DNA from 4 places in the Bacillus sp. BSL6 genome. Region 2 is predicted to be linked to each of the others. Evidence: riboswitches for the same ligand, from Rfam matches in the RefSeq annotation. Region 2 holds a riboswitch; each other region holds the start of a gene.
What was found. A riboswitch is a leader RNA that binds a small molecule or an ion and turns the genes downstream of it on or off. The one in region 2 is predicted to bind thiamine pyrophosphate.
Positions count from the first base shown of each region.

Region 1 (5,118 bases), on a different contig from region 2:
TTCTGTACTTCCTGTTATCGCAGAAGTCTCTCGCGAATCTGGAATTAGACCAGAACGACCAATGTCAATTGCCGTAATTGCTTCCCAACAAGCAATTACAGCTAGTCCTATATCAGCTGCAACAGTTGCACTTTTAGCAATGTTAGCTGACTATAAAATCACCTTATTAGATATTTTAAAAGTAAGTATCCCTTCTACTTTCATCGCTTGTATGATAGCTGCATTTGTTGCTAGCAAAATGGGGAAAGAATTAAATGAAGACCCTGAATACTTAAAACGATTAAAAGAAGGAATGATTCCTAAGATTGAAGAGAAAAAAGAATTTGTTGGTGTAAAAGGCGCTAAATTATCAGTTATCCTTTTCCTAGTAGGAACTTTCCTTGTCGTACTTCTCGGTTCATTTGAAGCACTTCGTCCAGGATGGATAGTTGATGGAAAGTTAGCCCGTCTTTCCATGCCAAACACAATTGAAATGGTTATGTTAACGATCGCAGCTCTTATTATTATTTTCTGTAAACCAAATGTAGAAAGCATCGTGTCTGGTAACGTCTTTAAAGCGGGGGCAACAGCAGTTGTTGCTATTTTCGGTATCGCTTGGATGGGAGATACTTTCTTTAACGGAAACTTAAATATGATTCAGGGATCAATTCAGCATCTAGTAACAAGTGCGCCATGGCTATTTGCCATCGCATTATTCATTCTATCTATTTTACTATATAGCCAAGCCGCAACAGTACGTGCTTTAATGCCTCTTGGATTATCACTCGGTATTCCACCAGCACTACTGATCGCGATGTTCCCTGCAGTAAATGGATATTTCTTCATTCCAAACTACGGAACAATCGTTGCTGCCATTAACTTTGATCGTACTGGCACAACTGGCATTGGTAAATATGTTTTAAATCATAGCTTTATGATTCCAGGCCTAATCGCAACATTCACTTCTATCGGAATTGGAATGCTCTTAATTTCAATTATGTTTTAAAGAAAAAGCACAAACCTACAAATTTAAAGGGTTTGTGCTTTTTTAATCAAACGTTTGTTTAAATATTTTTATCTGTCCATTCTGTTCTTTACTATTTTTGTGAAGTTCCCTTTTCCTACAAACTCCTACTTACTTCCTCTACTAATTTCTTCGTACTTTCATAGGCAGATTCCGCTAAACTAATCGCAGAGATAACGGAAACACCATCCGCACCTGCTTCTATAACCGAAGCTGTATTTTCAATTGAAATGCCACCAATCCCAACAATCGGTATTGTAATTCCTTGTTCTCTAAAATGAGCTAAACCTTTCGTTCCTTGCACCGCTTTCGTATCCTTTTTCGTACTCGTCGGAAAAATTGGGCCAACTCCTAAATAATCAGCTCCGTTTTTAATTGCCCAGCGTGCTTCTTCAATTGTATGGGTAGATACACCAACAATTTTATCCCCCATTTTTTCACGAACAGAAGTAATTCCTTCATCATCTTGTCCAACATGCACGCCATCTGCATCTAACTCGAGAGCTAGTTCCACATCATCATTTACGATGAATGGTACACCGTATTCCTTACAAATTGCTTGTAATTCTTTTGCGAAACAAATACGTTCTTCTCCCGTTAAAGCCCCTTCTCCCTTTTCACGAAATTGAAAAATTGTTATACCACCTTCAAGTGCCTCTCTCAATACTTGCAGTGGATCCTTCGTACAATTGTTACTTCCCATAATAAAATATACTGATAATAACTTAGACATTTCTGCCTTTGAAATACGTGACATTTATTTTCCCTCCTTACTATATAACCTCAATCTTCCCATACTTTTCTATATCACCCGAAGTCGTATTGGCTAACTGATTTAAAAATTCAATTTGGAAACTACCAGGTCCTTTTTCTACTGTCTTAGCAGCTGCTAGTTCCGCGGCTACACCATAAAACGTTAATGCCGCTAATGCAGCCTTTACATAATCCTTTTCTACCGCTACAAATGCTCCTATTACAGAAGTTAGTAAACAACCAGTTCCCGTAATTTTCGTTAAAATAGAGTGACCATTTCGAATAACAATAGTTCGCTCTCCATCTGTAACAACATCTTCTTTTCCAGTAATCACCGCAACTGTATTTAGTTCATCTGCTGCCTGCTTTGCAATACTTACGACATTACCATTTCCAGCACCAGCGTCTACCCCTTTAATTTCCCATTTTTCATTAATAACGTTCGCTATTTCAGCTGCATTTCCGCGAATAATTGCTAATTCGATTTCAGCCGGAATATGTCTCGCAACTTCTGTTCGATACGAAGTTGCCCCTGCGCCAACCGGATCAAACAGTACCGGTACATCATTCCTATTAGCCGACTTACCAGCAAGTAACATCGCTTCTACCTCGTCAGGACGAAGTGTCCCCATATTTAATACTAACGCCCCAGCAATGCTAGCCATTTCTGCTACTTCTTCTTTTGCATACGCCATTACAGGGGATGCCCCTAATGCTAATAAACCGTTAGCTGTAAAATTTGTTACAACAACATTTGTAATATTATGAACGAGCGGATTAGATTCTCTCACCAAATCCACTACTTTGCTAATTTCTTTCGTATTCATCCTTCTCATCTCCTAACTATAGTGATGGGAGATACACAAAAAGGCACTTTGCGCGTACGCAAAGTGCCTGAACATGTGCTTTTACACTCTCCCTACGCTGGCATTATCCAACAGGTTCAAATGGTCAATGACGGAATAGTCATACTCTCAGTTTGCATCCACAAACTCCCATGTGCTTATTATTCATCTACTTCAAAGTCTACTCTTATTCTACTAAAATAACAAGTTCTTTACTTTTCTATTTAATATGGAAGCAACCTATATAACAATAAGCATAATAAAATGAAACTTTAATCAGTAGAGACTTTGTTCATTCCACTAAAAACCGTTCAAATATGGAGCGAAACTGAATCTCAAGAAGATGTATGCTATAGTTAACGTATGGAAATTTGAAAGGATGTTTTTAATATGGCAAAAAGCGTTGTAATCGCTGAAAAACCTTCCGTTGCACGAGATATTGCGCGTGTACTGAAGTGTGATAAAAAAGGAAATGGCTACCTTGAAGGTAGTAAATATATTGTAACTTGGGCTTTAGGTCATCTTGTTACATTAGCTGATCCAGAAAGCTATGATGTGAAATATAAAAAGTGGAATTTAGAAGATTTACCGATGCTACCTGAGCGTTTGAAATTAACTGTTATTAAACAAACAGGGAAACAATTTAACGCTGTAAAAAGTCAGCTTCTTAGAAAAGATGTAAATGAAATTATTGTAGCGACAGACGCTGGACGTGAAGGGGAATTAGTTGCTCGTTGGATTATTGATAAGGTTCGAATTAACAAACCAATTAAACGTCTATGGATTTCATCTGTTACTGATAAAGCAATTAAAGATGGTTTCGCAAATTTAAAACCAGGTAAAGCATATGACAATTTATACGCTTCAGCTGTCGCACGTTCAGAAGCTGACTGGTATATCGGTCTTAACGCGACTCGCGCTTTAACGACTCGCTTTAATGCCCAGCTTAACTGTGGCCGTGTGCAAACACCTACTGTTGCTATGATCGCTAATCGTGAAGATGAAATAAAGAACTTCAAAGCTCAAACTTACTACGGCATTGAAGCTCAAACAACAAATCAATTAAAACTAACGTGGCAAGATGCAAATGGCAATAGCCGCAGTTTTAATAAAGAAAAAATTGATGGTATTGTAAAAGGTTTAGATAAACATAATGCTACTGTTTTAGAAATTGATAAAAAACAGAAGAAGTCATTCTCTCCTGGTCTTTACGATTTAACTGAATTGCAACGTGATGCCAATAAAAAGTTCGGTTACTCTGCGAAAGAAACATTGAATATTATGCAGAAATTGTATGAGCAACATAAAGTGCTAACATACCCTCGTACAGATTCGCGTTACATTTCATCTGATATCGTTGGAACACTTCCAGAACGTCTAAAGGCGTGCGGCGTTGGGGAATATCGTCCTTTAGCACATAAAGTATTACAAAAGCCTATCAAGGCTAATAAATCATTTGTTGATGATAGTAAAGTAAGCGATCACCACGCAATTATTCCGACAGAAGGATACGTTAACTTCTCAGCCTTCACAGATAAAGAACGTAAAATTTATGATTTAGTTGTCAAACGTTTCTTAGCTGTTTTATTCCCGGCATTCGAATACGAACAACTAACGTTACGCACAAAAGTCGGCAATGAAACGTTCATTGCACGCGGAAAAACAATTTTACATGCCGGTTGGAAGGAAGTATATGAAAATCGCTTTGAAGATGATGATGTAACTGATGACGTAAAAGAGCAGCTTTTACCTCGCATCGAAAAAGGCGATACATTAACTGTAAAGTTAATTATGCAAACATCAGGTCAAACGAAAGCACCTGCACGTTTTAACGAAGCAACTTTACTTTCAGCAATGGAAAATCCTACAAAATATATGGATACGCAAAATAAGCAACTTGCTGATACATTAAAATCAACTGGTGGATTAGGTACTGTAGCAACGCGTGCTGATATTATCGACAAGCTATTCAATTCATTCTTAATTGAAAAACGCGGTAAAGATATTCACATTACTTCAAAAGGCCGTCAGTTACTTGATTTAGTACCAGAAGAGTTAAAATCACCTACACTAACTGGTGAGTGGGAACAAAAGCTAGAGGCAATTGCAAAGGGTAAACTAAAAAAAGAAGTATTCATTTCCGAAATGAAGAACTATACGAAAGAAATTGTTTCTGAAATTAAATCGAGTGATAAAAAATATAAACATGACAACATTTCAACGAAGTCTTGTCCAGATTGCGGTAAACCAATGCTAGAGGTAAACGGCAAAAAAGGAAAAATGCTCGTTTGCCAAGACCGTGAATGTGGTCATCGTAAAAATGTATCTCGTACAACAAACGCTCGTTGCCCTCAGTGTAAGAAGAAGTTAGAATTACGTGGTGAAGGTGCAGGACAAATCTTTGCATGTAAATGTGGCTATCGCGAGAAATTATCCACATTCCAAGAAAGACGTAAAAAGGAATCTGGAAACAAAGCTGATAAGCGTGACGTTCAAAAATATATGAAACAGCAGAAA
Region 1 is NZ_JAVGCW010000007.1:99,555-104,672, forward strand. Features, by position in the region: gene RCJ96_RS21440 (anaerobic C4-dicarboxylate transporter family protein) at 1-985, shown strand, start outside; gene thiE (thiamine phosphate synthase) at 1,101-1,760, opposite strand; gene thiM (hydroxyethylthiazole kinase) at 1,777-2,583, opposite strand; TPP riboswitch at 2,656-2,765, opposite strand; gene topB (DNA topoisomerase III) at 2,992-5,118, shown strand, end outside.
Region 1: it holds a riboswitch for thiamine pyrophosphate, as region 2 does, so the genes downstream of both, thiM (hydroxyethylthiazole kinase) here and thiT (energy-coupled thiamine transporter ThiT) in region 2, are expected to answer to the same signal.

Region 2 (5,118 bases):
GAATTTGAAATATTAGCGTATTTTATGAGAAATCAAGGGATTGTTTTAACAAGAGAGCAACTTATATCAAGAATTTGGGGATATGAATTTGCTGGTGACGACCGAACGGTTAACAGCCATATTCGTAATTTAAGAAATAAATTAGGAGAGAAAGCAAAGTACATTACAACTGTAGTACGAACGGGTTATAAATTTGAGGGGAATGTATGAGAAAAGGGATTGTACTAAAATTATTTACTCTCACAACAGCATTATGTATGTTAATTTTAGCGACAATATTTATTGGACAAACGATATTTTTTAAACAATATTATGCGAATCGAAAAGTGGAAGATATTAAAGTGAATTTAAATTCCTTTGAGAAAAATTATTTAAACTATGCAGGAAATACAGAAGAAATTAAGCGACTGGAGCAAGACTTTTTAAGAGAAAATAATACGTGGATTACGACATTAGATCAGAACGGGAATTTAAAGCATGCGGATGATTTTTATTTTGAGGTAACGATAGATCGTAAGCAACAGAAGAGTTTTGGACAACAAATATTCAAAATTCCTTTATACAATCTCATCAATATAGAAGAGATTGATAATAAGTCATCAACTCCGTTTTTAGGCCAAGAAATTTATTTTTCAGGAGTGAAAAAAGAAGAAAGTTTTATTCCATTCTCTTTTTCGCTAGGTAAGCAAAATTTGAATGGATTTAATAAACAGTTAGAAAAAGCATTTAATGAGAAAATGAGTAAATTAGATCAGGAGAAAAAGAAAGCAGCTGAGGAACAATTTGGTAAGGAAAAGAAGCCGGCAGTTCAGGAGCAAGCTGCCCAAGAACCAGATATTCACATAAGAGGGCGTGTTACGAAAGTTCAGCTTCCGGATGTAACAGGTCCTATAAATCCAATTTATAAAAATAGCATCTTTTTAGATAACATAAAAGAATTTCAAACGGATTTATTATTGAAAGAGAGCAAGCCCATACAATATGCAACACAAACAATGGACTATGAAAAAAATGATATTAAATATAAATTATTAATCAAACCAATAAAAGAAAAAGACGGATCCGTCACATATATATATGCAATGGCTTCTTTACAGCCTGTAGATGAAGCTGTACAAATGGTGCAAGATTACTACATTTACATCATTGCATTTGTAGTTGTTCTTATTTTTCTAGCTTCGTTCTATTACTCTAAGCAAATCGCAAAGCCGTTATTAAAAATAAATGATACGACGAAGAAAATAGCGCATTTAGATTTCACAGAACAAATACCGATTACTTCAAAAGATGAAATTGGTGATTTATCGAAAAATATTAATGTATTATCCAATAAACTCCATTCCCATATTGGACAGCTAGAACAAGATATTGAAAAGGAAAGAAAGTTAGAAAAGACGCGGAAAGAATTCATTTCTGGTGTTTCGCATGAACTAAAAACACCACTGAGTATTATGAAAAGCTGTATTTCTATTTTAAAAGATGGAGTAGCTGAGCATAAAAAAGAGTACTATTTTCAAGCGATGGAACGGGAAGTAGACAAAATGGATACTTTAATTTTGGATATGCTGGAGTTAGCTAAATTTGAGTCAGGCACATATAAAATGAAAAAGGATTCATTTTATATTGATACAGTAATGGAAGATATATGTGAAAACCTTTCTGTAGAAATAGAGAAAAAAGGACTTCGTGTTCATAAACATATAGGCCCATTTGAAGTAGTCGCAAATCAAGGCCGGATTGAACAAGTCATCGTGAACTTCATTACGAATGCGATACGTTATACACCAAATAAAGAAGATATTATTATTTCTACAATAGATGAGAAGGATCGTATAAAAGTATGTATTGAAAATAAAGGTACTCATATTGAAGAAGAGCAATTAGATAAAATTTGGGATCGTTTTTATCGCGTAGATGCAGCTCGCCAGCGTTCGCAAGGAGGAACAGGTCTTGGACTTGCCATTTCAAAGAATATTTTAGAACTACATGATGCTGAATATGGGGCAGAAAATACAGAAGATGGTGTGTTATTTTATTTCTATTTATCGAAAGAAGCGTAGACAATATGATCTACGCTTTTTTTTATTTATTTTCATATTATCTTTACCTAATCTTTATTTTTAATCAGTATAATTTGTTTAGAAAATGAGGTTATGTAAGGAGTCGATGAACCGTGCATAGCAATTGGCTAAGTATAATGGTATTTATTTTCTTTTGCGTATTTATTGTATTTTTAATTGATATTACGATATGAAAAAAAGAGCGCTCATTAAGCGCCCTTTTTGTTTGCATTTATTTGATAAGCATTGATGCTCTTGAATAAGCGTGGTGAAGTAAGAAATAAAAATATAAGTAAAACGGTACATAGAATATAGGAACCAATCATTGTACTACCATTTACGATTAATGAATATAGCACAGCTGATTGACCTTTCGGTGCATATTGTCCCCAGAAAATGATACCAGCAATAAAGTGACAGAAATAGCGAGCAAAGCTACCGATAAATGTAGCAAGGATAATATAACCAAGAACTTTCTTACCTTCGTTTTGTTTTGAAGAAGGTTTGTCTTTACGGCTACCTAAATTTGATTGTTCTAAGTTATTTTCATTAGACGTTAAAAGTGCTTTTTGAATTGGACGATAGAATAAGCCAGCAAATCCAATAAAAGCAAAGGCAATGAAGTACTCAATGAATGCTTGAACAGGTGTTAAAATGTAAGCATCTCCCACGACAATTTGTAATAGTCCCCAAACTAAACCACCTAAGAAAGCTGATTTAAAGCCCCAGCGGTAAGCAATAATAAAAATAGGAATCATAGCAAATGAAATGGAACCGCCTGTTGGAAGTTTAAGTGATAATGGTAAAATATCGATGATCATAGCGAAGGCTGCAAGAATAGCAGATTCGATCATCGCTTGTAAATTGGTGTTACGCATGTTGTCTCCCCCTAAATCCAAGTTGTACAAAAAAGAATAGATATCATAGGAGGATACGAAATACGTAAATAAAAGAGGTATGTATTTCGGACGTTTGCACAATCCCTGCGTTAGAATTAACTAACAGGTTCGAAGGGTCGGAACGAAGTGTTCCCTCTCAGCGGCATAGCTCCCCCTGTGATAACGAAATTCTTTATTTGCTACTGTTTATTGTAAGCGAAATGGATGAGAATGGCAAACGAATACAGTATGACAATGATTGAAATAGAATTGTAGCGAAATGTTAATAAATATGAAGCAAAAGGGTATAGTACAAGAGAAATAGAGTGTGCTATAATTTGTCTGAAAATAATTATCATTCTCTTCTGAGGGGGAAGGTTATGAGCTTAGTAGATATTAAAATCGGTGAGAAAGTGTTAGTAAAAAGCGTTCAGTCGTTAGATCAATTATTAAAGAGAAGACTGGCTGCTTTTGGTCTTTCGGAAGGAAGCGAACTTCGTATGAAGCAAAAAGCGATGTTCAAAGGTCCTTGTACATTGGAGTGTCGTGGACAGTTAATTAGCATTCGTCATTGTGACGCGAAAATGATAAAGGTGGAATTAGCGTGAATAAGGTAGCTTTGCTAGGGAATCCGAATACAGGGAAAACATCATTATTTAATGCACTTACTGGTTCTTATGAATATATAGGAAACTGGAGCGGTGTAACAGTAGAAAAGAAGGTTGGTAAATTAAAAGATAAGCAAGGAACATTGATTGATTTACCGGGTGTGTATGATTTGAATCCAGTTTCACGTGATGAAGGTGTTGTAACAAACTTTCTACTAACAGAAGAATTTCAGCATATGTTAAATATTGTGGATTCTTCGCAATTTGAACGAAATATGCATTTAACGTTGCAATTACTTGAATTTGGTAAGCCCGTTTCAATTGGTTTAAATATGATTGATGTGGCGAAGCAAAGAGGAATTGTAATTGATGTAAAACGATTATCAGAACTATTAGGTGTAACAGTCGTTCCTGTCGTTGCAAGAAGTGGCAAAGGTTGTGAAGAACTACTTGCGACTCTTAAAGAAAATGACAAAAACGAGAAAAAGCCATTCCTTATTTCATATGGTGTACAAATGGATGAAGGAATTGGAGAAGTAATTGCTCTTTTAGAGACAGTGAATTACGAGCATCCGAGATGGTTAGCGCTTCAATTTTTAAGCAATAACGAAGTAGTAGAAAAAGAAATGAAGGTATTACCAATCTATAAGGAACTCAAAGCCATTCGATCTCGCTTAGAAGAAAAACTTGATTGTACGTTGGAAGAGCATATTTATAAAACTCGTGAAGCGTATATTGAAAAGTTAAAAACAAATGTTATGAAGCATGAGAAAGAAGGAAAAATTCCTTTTTCAGAAAAAATTGATAGATTAATTACACATAAAATTTTAGGACTTCCAATCTTTTTAGCAGTTATGTTTTTTATTTTTCAGGTTACGTTTACGTGGATTGGGACACCGCTGTCAGATATGTTAGATGAGTTTTTTGCTGGACAGCTTACGGATTGGGTGACAGCTGGACTTACAAGTATCGGAGCTTCTGATTTTATTCAAGCACTCGTTACAGAAGGTATTATTGCCGGTGTTGGTGCTGTATTAGTATTCGTTCCACAAATCTTTGCACTATTCTTTTTTATTTCATTATTAGAAGATTCAGGGTATATGGCGCGAATTGCAGTTGTTATGGATAGAATTATGGAGTTCTTCGGTTTAAACGGAAAAGCGTTCATTCCGATGATTATCGGTTTTGGCTGTAATGTTCCAGGTATTATGGCAGCGAGAACGATTGAACAAGAAAAAGAACGTTTACTTACAGTTCTTGTAACACCATTTATGTCTTGTTCAGCACGTTTACCTGTATATGCACTGTTTGCGGGAGTATTCTTCCCAAAAAGTCAGGCAACTGTTGTATTTTCTTTATATGTTGCAGGTATTGCTCTAGCGTTACTCGTTACAAAAATTATGTCTCTTACCATTTTAAAAGCGGAAAAATCTATTTTCGTTATTGAGCTACCTCCTTACCGCGTACCACAAGCGAAAACGTTATGGTTAAGTACGTGGGAGAAAGGAAAAGGATTTGTTCGTAAAGCAGGTACATTTATCTTCGGTGGTTCGGTTGTCATTTGGTTATTAA
Region 2 is NZ_JAVGCW010000001.1:63,333-68,450, forward strand. Features, by position in the region: gene RCJ96_RS00405 (response regulator transcription factor) at 1-210, shown strand, start outside; gene RCJ96_RS00410 (sensor histidine kinase) at 207-2,060, shown strand; gene thiT (energy-coupled thiamine transporter ThiT) at 2,270-2,938, opposite strand; TPP riboswitch at 3,023-3,124, opposite strand; gene RCJ96_RS00420 (FeoA family protein) at 3,319-3,546, shown strand; gene feoB (ferrous iron transport protein B) at 3,543-5,118, shown strand, end outside.

Region 3 (5,118 bases), on a different contig from region 2:
TTAGATCCAGTCACATTAAAAACTATCTATCTCGCAAATATCATTGGTAGTGACATCGGTTCACTATTATTACCAATCGGTACGCTAGCTTCTCTCATTTGGATGTATATCCTGAAACAAAACAAAATTAAAGTAAAATGGAAAGACTATTTAAGTGTATCCCTTATCGTTATTCCACTCACAACAGTCGTTACATTATTCCTCTTATTCTATTGGGTACATCTCTTCTTCGCCTTATAAAGTGAAACTTTAATCAGTGGGGGTTTTGTACATCCACCACTGATTATCAGCCCTAACCAATCGGGCTTTTACGGGCAGTTGCCCCCCACCTAACTTCTTTGCTTCCGCTGAATTTTGAGGTGGGGGTCTTACTGCCCACAAATAGCGGGATAAACAACAGAAGCCCACTTTGCTACCGTCTTAGCAAAGCGGGCTTCTTCTATATTTAAGTTAGGTACTACAGTGTGATCAATCAAGTAAAGAGGTGTAACGTGTTATTGGTATAAATGACTACCAGTTTCTTTAAATTCTTTCGCTTTCTCTTTCATTCCTTTTTCAATTGCTTCTGTCGTTTCTAAATCATTTTCTTTTGCGTATTCACGAATATCATGTGAAATTCTCATACTACAAAACTTCGGTCCACACATGGAACAGAAATGAGCCGTTTTCGCACCTTCTGCTGGCAACGTTTCATCGTGATACTCCATCGCGCGTTCAGGATCTAAAGATAAATTAAATTGATCGCGCCAACGGAATTCAAAACGAGCTTTTGAAAGTGCATCATCACGCTGATGAGCCGTTTTGTGCCCTTTCGCTAGATCAGCTGCATGCGCAGCGATTTTGTACGTAATAACACCTTCGCGTACATCATCTTTATTCGGTAAACCTAAATGTTCTTTCGGCGTTACATAACAAAGCATCGCCGTTCCAAACCAGCCAATCATCGCAGCTCCAATTGCGGATGTAATATGGTCATAACCTGGTGCAATATCTGTCGTTAACGGTCCAAGTGTATAGAATGGTGCGCCCTGGCAAATATCAAGCTCTTTCTCCATATTTTCTTTAATTAAATGCATCGGTACATGCCCAGGCCCTTCAATCATAACTTGCACATCATGTTTCCAAGCAATCTTCGTTAATTCACCAAGTGTTTCAAGCTCAGAGAACTGCGCTTCGTCATTTGCATCTGCAATCGAACCTGGACGTAATCCATCTCCAAGAGAGAACGAAACATCATACTGCTTCATAATTTCACAAATCTCTTCAAAATGAGTGTATAGGAAGTTTTCTTTATGATGGTATAAACACCACTGCGCCATAATTGAACCACCGCGCGAAACGATACCTGTCGTACGCTTTGCAGTAATCGGAATGTAACGAAGTAATACGCCAGCGTGAATTGTAAAGTAATCTACGCCTTGCTCCGCTTGCTCAATTAACGTATCACGATACACTTCCCACGTTAAATCTTCTGCAATTCCGTTTACTTTTTCAAGAGCTTGATAGATCGGTACAGTTCCAACTGGTACAGGCGCATTACGAATAATCCACTCGCGCGTCGTATGAATGTTTTTACCTGTAGATAAATCCATAATCGTATCTGCACCCCAGCGAGTAGCCCATGTCATCTTCTCTACTTCTTCCGCGATAGAAGAAGATACAGCAGAGTTTCCGATATTTGCATTCACCTTCACGTGGAAATTACGTCCAATAATCATCGGCTCTGCTTCCGGATGGTTAATATTTGCTGGTAAAATAGCGCGACCTTCCGCAATTTCCTTACGAACAAACTCCGGGTCTACTCCTTCACGAATCGCAACATATTCCATCTCAGACGTAATGATGCCATTACGTGCATAATGCATTTGCGTAACATTTGCACCTTGCTTCGCTCTAAGCGGTTTGCGATCCATTTGCGGGAAAACAGGTGTATGTTTCGAAGCCACCTTCACACCGTCATCCTCTGGTTTTACTTCGCGTCCTTCGTATGCCTCTACATCTCCGCGCTCTAGGATCCAAGAGTGGCGCGGCGCCTGCAACCCCTTCTCTAACTCGACTTTATACGCAGGATCTGTGTAAGGACCGCTTGTATCATACACACGAATTGGCGGATTCGGGACGCCATTTGTATCGCTTTGTTCAATCTCACGCATCGGTACTTTCATACCTTCTCGTGGTCCATCCACATACACTTTCTTACTTCCTGGTAAACTCGATTTCAATTCAATTTGCTCAGCTGAAACAGACTGTTTCATAACCTTTGTTGCCCCCCTGTACGTGACAAGGACGAGATATGGCCAGCGTATGCCAAAATAAAAAGAGCCAGGTCCATAAAAAAATAAGGACCTGGCTCATAAAGACATCATTATGTAAAGCCGTTAACTTCCCTACGCTGGTACGAGCCAGATCAGGTCCAAAGGGTTAAGAAGTTCACGCGCTTCTCTCTCAGCCTACGCATACGTTAGGCACCCCTAGTTTATCACTGATTTAATTTTCAATACTTTCTCATCATACACGATAATCTGAAAAATGCAAAGTTTATTTCTCTCGCTCTTTACGGAATCATCCAAGTTAAATAATAGGCCTGAACATAAGTCATAATCCCCACAATTATTACGAAGAACAAACTATGCTTCACTGTAAACCGGAATAAATCTGATTCTTTTCCAGCAAGTCCAACTGCTGCACAAGCAATGGCAATTGATTGCGGAGAAATCATTTTTCCGGTTACACCGCCCGTTGTATTCGCTGCAACGAGAAGTACTTCAGATACACCGACTTGCTGCGCTGTAATTGCTTGTAAATTTGAAAATAATGCATTCGCTGACGTATCAGATCCTGTTAAGAATACACCGATCCATCCTAAGAATGGTGAGAAGAACGGGAATAGTCCGCCAGTTCCTGCTAGTGCTAATGCTAGTGTAGAAGATAGCCCAGAATAGTTTGCAATAAATGCAAATCCTAATACAAATCCAATAGATAGAATTGGCATTTTTAATTCACTTAAAGTTTCTTTAAATGTTACCACTGCATCATTTACACTCATTTTCAAAATAAACATGGAAATGAGACAAGCAATTAAAATTGCTGTTCCCGTTGCTGATAATACATCGAACTTCAAAATTGCCTCGTAAGGCGTCGCTTTATTTACAATAGGCTCTGCTTTCATTACTAAATTGTGCAAGCCTGGAATTTCAAACTTAAATACAAGACTTTCTAACGCGCCTCCTGGAGCAAATAATGCTTTAAAGAAACTTTGACTCCAAATGACTACCATAACCGTTAATACGATAAATGGAGACCATGCCTTTACTACTTTTCCTAACGTTAATTTCGGCATCGATGCCGCTGTTGTTGCAGCTGCTTCTCTATTTGCTTGCCCAGATTGATAAATTTCTTTCGGTTGCCATACTTTTAAGAACAGCGCTAAACTAACTAAACTTACAAGTGCCGACGTAATATCCGGAAGTTCTGGCCCTAAGAATGTCGCTGTAATGAACTGCGTAATGGCAAACGAACTACCCGCTACAAGTAAAGCAGGCCATGTTTGTCTTACCCCTTTTAATCCGTCCATTAAAAATACGATAAAGAACGGAACAAATAATGATAAAAACGGTAATTGATGTCCAGCCATTTGTCCAATTTTATGTGGATCAATACCTGTTACTTGTCCAGCAACTGTAATTGGAATTCCCATCGCTCCAAAAGCGACTGGTGCTGTATTTGCAATTAAACAAAGACCCGCTGCATATAAAGGATTTAACCCAAGACCCGCAAGAAGTGCTGCCGTAATCGCGACTGGTGCACCAAATCCTGCTGCCCCTTCTAAAAATGCTCCGAATGAAAAACCGATTAAAATAACGAGTAAACGATGGTCATTCGTAATGGACAATACAGATGCACGAATTACATCGAATTGACCTGTTTTCACAGAAATTTTATATAAAAATACCGACATAATGATAATCCAAGCAATTGGCCATAATCCGTATAAGAAACCATATCCGGTCGCTGCCATTGCCATCGTGAACGGCATCTTATAAGCGAATAACGCCACTAAAATTGTCAGTACAACTGTAATAAATCCTGCCACATACCCCTTCATGCGGAAAACTGCTAAAGCTAAGAAAAAAAAGATAATCGGAATAAGTGCGACCGCTGCCGAAATCCAAATGTTTCCGAACGGATCATAAACTTGTGTCCATGTGTTCATTATTCTCTCCCCCTAAAGAATCCCCTTTTAAATAGAATAACCTCATCAATAGACTATCAGGTCATCATACCTTTAAGTCTAAAAATAAAAAAACGTTTAAGAAAACGTTTTCAATAACTTTCATTTATACTGTACCATAACAATTTCCATTTAAAAAGATTTTTTTGAAAATTTTATCATTTAACGAAAAAATCTTACAAAATCGTCACGTTCTTGTAATGTTCATCGATAGCAAGCTCGCTACCTTTCCTGCATAATAAAGGTATAACAACGGATATTATTTATGAGGTGATATATATGAACGGAAACAAAATATTAGCAGCTTTATCATACTTTAGTGTATTATTTGCCCCTATCTTATTCCCGATTATTGTGTGGATTGTGGGAGACGCGGAAACGAAACCACATGCAAAACGTGCTCTATGGACACACATTATCCCAAGTATTGCTACATTCATTGGCATGATTATTTTAGGAGTTATGGGTCTTGGATCTGATCAACCGGATGTAACACTGGGCATCGGTACAATGATTGTCTTATGTATTTGCGGAATCATTAGCTTATACTACTTCATTTGGAACATCGTGAAAGGTATAAAAGTACTGAAAGCTTAATTTTAAACAAACGTTTGATTAATAAGAAAAAACCGTCCCAAAATACTTTTTGGGACGGTTTTTTTTATCTTCTGCGTTTCTTCTTTTTTCTCATCATTTTCTTGCGTCGCGTATTCACTTTATCCGCTATAATGTGAAGCGTGCTTGCCACAACAATTCCCATTACGAACGTTACAATTTCAACCTCATGTTCCTTCGCCATTTCTATTAAATTCCCGTCAAGCGCGATTACATTTAATAGGAATAAAAACGGAGAAAACACAATTAACATGTATGCAATACGAATCACA
Region 3 is NZ_JAVGCW010000006.1:97,810-102,927, forward strand. Features, by position in the region: gene RCJ96_RS19580 (arsenic transporter) at 1-240, shown strand, start outside; gene thiC (phosphomethylpyrimidine synthase ThiC) at 495-2,255, opposite strand; TPP riboswitch at 2,368-2,483, opposite strand; gene lldP (L-lactate permease) at 2,555-4,213, opposite strand; gene RCJ96_RS19595 (DUF4870 domain-containing protein) at 4,511-4,828, shown strand; gene RCJ96_RS19600 (metal-binding protein) at 4,893-5,118, opposite strand, start outside.
Region 3: it holds a riboswitch for thiamine pyrophosphate, as region 2 does, so the genes downstream of both, thiC (phosphomethylpyrimidine synthase ThiC) here and thiT (energy-coupled thiamine transporter ThiT) in region 2, are expected to answer to the same signal.

Region 4 (5,118 bases), on a different contig from region 2:
AGGACCTCAAGGACCTCAAGGCGTACAAGGAATTCAAGGACCACCAGGACCACCGGGACCGACTGGTTCAGGAACCGGAATGGGAATACCAGGACCACCGGGACCGACTGGACCTCAGGGTATACAAGGGATTCAAGGACCGGAGGGACCGGAAGGGCCCACTGGACCTCAGGGTATACAAGGAATTCAAGGTCTTGAAGGACCAGGAGGAGCCACTGGACCTCAGGGTGTGCAAGGAATTCAAGGACCCACTGGACCTCAAGGTGTGCAAGGAATTCAAGGGCCCGAAGGACCACCAGGACCTACTGGGGAATGTGAGTGTCCAACTGGACCTGCATGTAATTTCCTTGTATATGTTACAAACGCAGGAGCCATCGATGACCCTGCAGATGATACAGTATCAGTGATTAACACCGGAACAAATACTGTAGCCGCTACAATTACTGTAGATAATGCACCTCTTGAAGTAACAGTTTCACCCAATGGGGCTCGTGCTTATGTTACTAATATTTTTTCTGATACCGTTTCTGTTATTGATACTGCTACGAATACTGTTATTGCTACCATTCCTGTTGGAGCTGATCCAATTGGCGTAGCTGTTTCTCCAAATAACACAACTGTTTATGTTGGAAACCACGCGAGTAATGACGTTTCTGTTATTAATGCCGCTACTAACACGGTTATTGATACCATCCCTGTTGGTATCGCTCCGCAAGGAATCACTGTTTCTCCAAATGGAGCCCTTGCATATGTTGCAAACGAATTAAGCAACACAATTTCTGTTATTAATACTGCTACAAACACGGTTATCGCTACCATCCCCGTTGGTATTCGTCCTAGAATAATCGTGTTCACACTAGATGGCACTCGTGCGTATGTCACCAATCAAAACAGCAATACTGTTTCTGTTATTAACACCGCTACCAATGCAGTTATTGCTACAATTAACGTAGGTACAGAACCTGTTGGTATAGATATTACACCGGGTGGAAATCTTATTTACGTTGTAAATAAAGTGAGCAATAATGTATCGGTAATAGATGTGGCGACAAATGCTGTGATTGATACAATTTCTGTTGGTTTATCCCCTGATCAAGTAACCATCATACCTGATGGCACTCTTGCATATGTTACAAATCAAGCTAGTAATACTGTTTCCGCTATTGATATTGCTACGAATACTGTTATCACTAATGTCCCAGTAGGTATCGCTCCAACCGGAATAGCTACTGGAACTATTTGTGAATAAAATAAAGAAAAGAAATTCACAGATAGTTTTTATTAATATCAATAGTATGTGATATTCTTTCTTTAACTACGTTCAAACAACCAGAATAAGCCTCTATATTTTGTCAATATTCCCTTCTGTTTTATCTCAAAGAACCTGCCGAGCAGCTAGCTGTTGTTAGCTGCTCTTTTTCAATAAATTTCAAATTGTAATGAGCTTTATTTCCTGCATTCTTTTCTTTGTATATCAGCTTCCTTGCTTTCCTCTGCTCTAAAACCAAAATAGAGTAATCCGCAAGTAACAAACGAGGGACTAAGATTATACATAATACCAATATCCTTATCCGGTGTGCACGTTTTTTCGCGGTTGTTCTTCTACAACACGTACATTGACATACATAAAGGTCATTCTTTAGTTCAGGATTCTTTTCCATAATCGCTTTAACTTCATTAAATAATGTATTGTAATCCTCATCACGATATTGAAACTGAGCTTGCATGAGTTTGAGTGCACTTCCGCCTCCAAGCGTAACTTTGTTTCTGCTATACTTCTCTCAATTCTTGTTGAAGTGAATCCTTTTCATCAAGAACGCCAATAACCTTTATAAAAGTTAAAAGTAATTACAATATAAAGCACTCCTTTATATCTGTAATGTCATACATTAGAGATATTAAATATGTATTATGTGTTTTATTTATGATTTTTACAATAATTTTACAAAAACCTAAAAAAGAGGTATTGCCCATACATACGTATAGCAATACCTCTTTTCTTTATCCTATTACATCTTTTACTTCTGTATCTACCGGCCACTTTTCTAAAGTATAAGCCATTTCCCAAAATGAATATTCATATTGACTACTTATAATAAAATGCTGTTTCATACGCTTACGATCAGACTCTGTCACCTTTTCAGCTATTGCATCTAATCGTGTAATTTGCTCTTCAACTAATGTTCGGAACCAATCAGATCCATAAGCAGAAATCCATTCGTTATAAATCGGCTCTTCTGGCTGACACTCTTTTAAACGCTCACCAATTTCATAATACAGCCAATAGCAAGGTAAAATTGCTGCAATAATATCGCCTAAATGTCCTTCATACGCAGCACGATACATATGTGAAGTATATGCATATGCAGTTGGAGCAGGGATAAAATTATCTTTTTCTTCTTGTGTAATCCCTAGTTTCTTCGCAAAGTTCTCATGTAAAGATAATTCCGCCTCATATGTATTTTGAGCATGATGTGCCATGCGAGCAGTCGTTTCTAATTCAAGCGCTTTTGCAGCTCCTAATGTTTGTACTCTAGCGAAGTGACTCAAATAATATGAATCTTGAAGCACGTAATAGCGAAAATTAGCTAAATCTAACGTTCCTTCACCGAGTTTTTTTACAAAAGGATGATGAAAACTAGCTTCCCAAATTGAATCTACTTCTTTACGTAATGATTGTGAAAAAGTCATTTGATTCCCTCCAATAATCCATTTCATATAAGTATTTATCCACAGCAATTAACGCTTTATAATAAAAAAACTTTCTTTACAGGCGTAAAGAAAGTGAAATTGACAGTATTTATACATGAAATAGCAATGTCTTTCCCACTTCCCTACGCTGGCATTAACCAGATCAGGTACTAAGAGTCTCAAATTCCAATTTGATCTCAGCCTATAATAGGCCCCCCTAGTGGATAAATATTTTATTTTCGTATCTTATTTATCATAACATACTTCTTGTTACTGTCAAAAGTATTCATAATGCCGCTACTTAAAATCCTTCTTCTTTTCTTACTCTTAATGAAGTTTCAATAATCATATCTAATAGTTTACTATAATGAATTCCCGCTGCATCTGCACTTTTTGGTAGTAAACTTGCTTGTGTCATCCCTGGTAATGTATTAACCTCCATTACATATGGAATACCGTCCTTCACCATCATATCAACCCTTGCATAAACACTACATTTTAATGCTTTATAGCAAGCCAGCGACGCTTTGTTTACACGTTCCTTAAGTTCGGCTGGAAGTTCGATAACTTCTTCAATAGTACCTGCATCATCATATTTCGCATTGTAATCAAAGAACTCAGCCGCATGTCGAATTGAAATGATAGGTAACTGTTTTCCATCAAAAATGGAACATGTAATCTCATCACCTTTAATATACTTTTCTATTACTACTTCAGAATCCCATTCGAACACAGTTTCCAGCATTGAAATTAGTTCGTCTTTATCATAGACAATCTTTACCCCAACACTCGAACCACCAGAGTTTGGTTTTACCACTAATGGAAATCCTAACTTATCTAATTCATCAAGATTTAGATCCTCCATTTTTGTAAGTTCAATCCAATCTGGTGTTTCTATTCCTTCATAACGTAAAATCTTTTTTGACATGTTTTTGTCCATACATATACCGCTAGATAACATATTGCTCCCGCTATAAGGAATACCTAAACTTTCAAGCGTTCCTTGAACTGTCCCATCTTCTCCGTATTTTCCGTGTAATGCGAGCAATGCAAAATCAATGTCTTTCGCTTTTTCGATTAAATCCATTTTTTCATTTAATGTAATTGGTACAATTTCATATTTATTTTTATCTAAATTTGCAATCATTTCATTTCCAGTCATAATGGATACTTGTTTTTCAGAGGATACTCCTCCCATAATAACGCCAATTCTCATTTCCTCAACTCCTAATTTCGTTTTTTATCCCGCATTAACGGGCAGTAAGACCCCCACCTCAAAATGCAGCGGAAGCAATGCAGTTAGGTGGGGGATCAACTGCCCGTAAAAGCCCGATTGGTGAGGGCTAATAATCAGTGGGGGATGCCCCCCCACTGATTAAAGTTTCACTTTATTGTATCACCGATTATTTTGATTCCCCGAACTATTTCTTCTTCTTTCAAACGTGAAAATCCTAATCGAAACGTGTTCGCTCCTCCTCCATCAGAATAAAACACATCTCCAGGAGAAAAAGTAACCCCTTGCTCATAACACTTTTGCAAAAGTGTACGGGCATGAATTTTTTCTTCTAACTCTATAAATAAATGAAGTCCACCATCACCGGTCATTCTTTGAAACGGAATGTACTCGTTACACGCCCCAACAGCTAACTCATATTTTTTCTTATAAACAGACCTTGCCTTTTTTAAATATTTTTCAAAATATCCTTCATGTAAATATTGAAAAAGAACAGCTTGATCTAAAGTAGATGTGTGAATCGTTCTTGCTCTTTTCACACTTTCTAAATAATGAATTAGTTCTTTATCTGCAATGATCCAGCCTACACGCAAGCCAGGGAAAAGTACCTTTGAAAAGCTACTAATATAAATCACATTATTACCAGCACCAGCAAAAGTTAATAATGGTGCTAAATGTGAACCTGAATAACGTAACTCTTCATTAAATCCATCTTCTATAATAGGAATCTTATATTTTGAAAATAATCTCATCAATTCCGTTCTTTTCTCTGAACTCGTCACAATGCCGGTTGGATTATGATAGGAAGGAATTAAATACGCAAAATCAAACTCTTTTTCACGCAAGCTTTTTTCAACTTGATTCGTATCAATACCATCTTCATTCATATCAATACCATGAACTTCAAGGCCGTGTAAGCGGAATAGCTTCAGCGCAGCATGGTGAGTTGGATTCTCACAAATAACTCGACCTGATTTCTTTGACAACGAGGATATTACAATGTCTAATCCTTCTGTAAATCCATTTGTAATTAAAATATCTTTGTTCGATATATCTACACCTTTCATTTCCATATAATGAAGTAGATAATTCATTAACGGTCTATAACCTTTTGCGTATCCATAGTTTAATACGACATCACCTTCAATGGACATACGAGTAAGAAAAGCTCTTTTGAAATTTTCCACATCAAA
Region 4 is NZ_JAVGCW010000004.1:78,255-83,372, reverse strand. Features, by position in the region: gene RCJ96_RS14470 (YVTN family beta-propeller repeat protein) at 1-1,249, shown strand, start outside; gene tenA (thiaminase II) at 2,002-2,691, opposite strand; TPP riboswitch at 2,815-2,920, opposite strand; gene ddlB (D-alanine--D-alanine ligase) at 2,993-3,907, opposite strand; gene pdxR (MocR-like pyridoxine biosynthesis transcription factor PdxR) at 4,075-5,118, opposite strand, start outside.
Region 4: it holds a riboswitch for thiamine pyrophosphate, as region 2 does, so the genes downstream of both, tenA (thiaminase II) here and thiT (energy-coupled thiamine transporter ThiT) in region 2, are expected to answer to the same signal.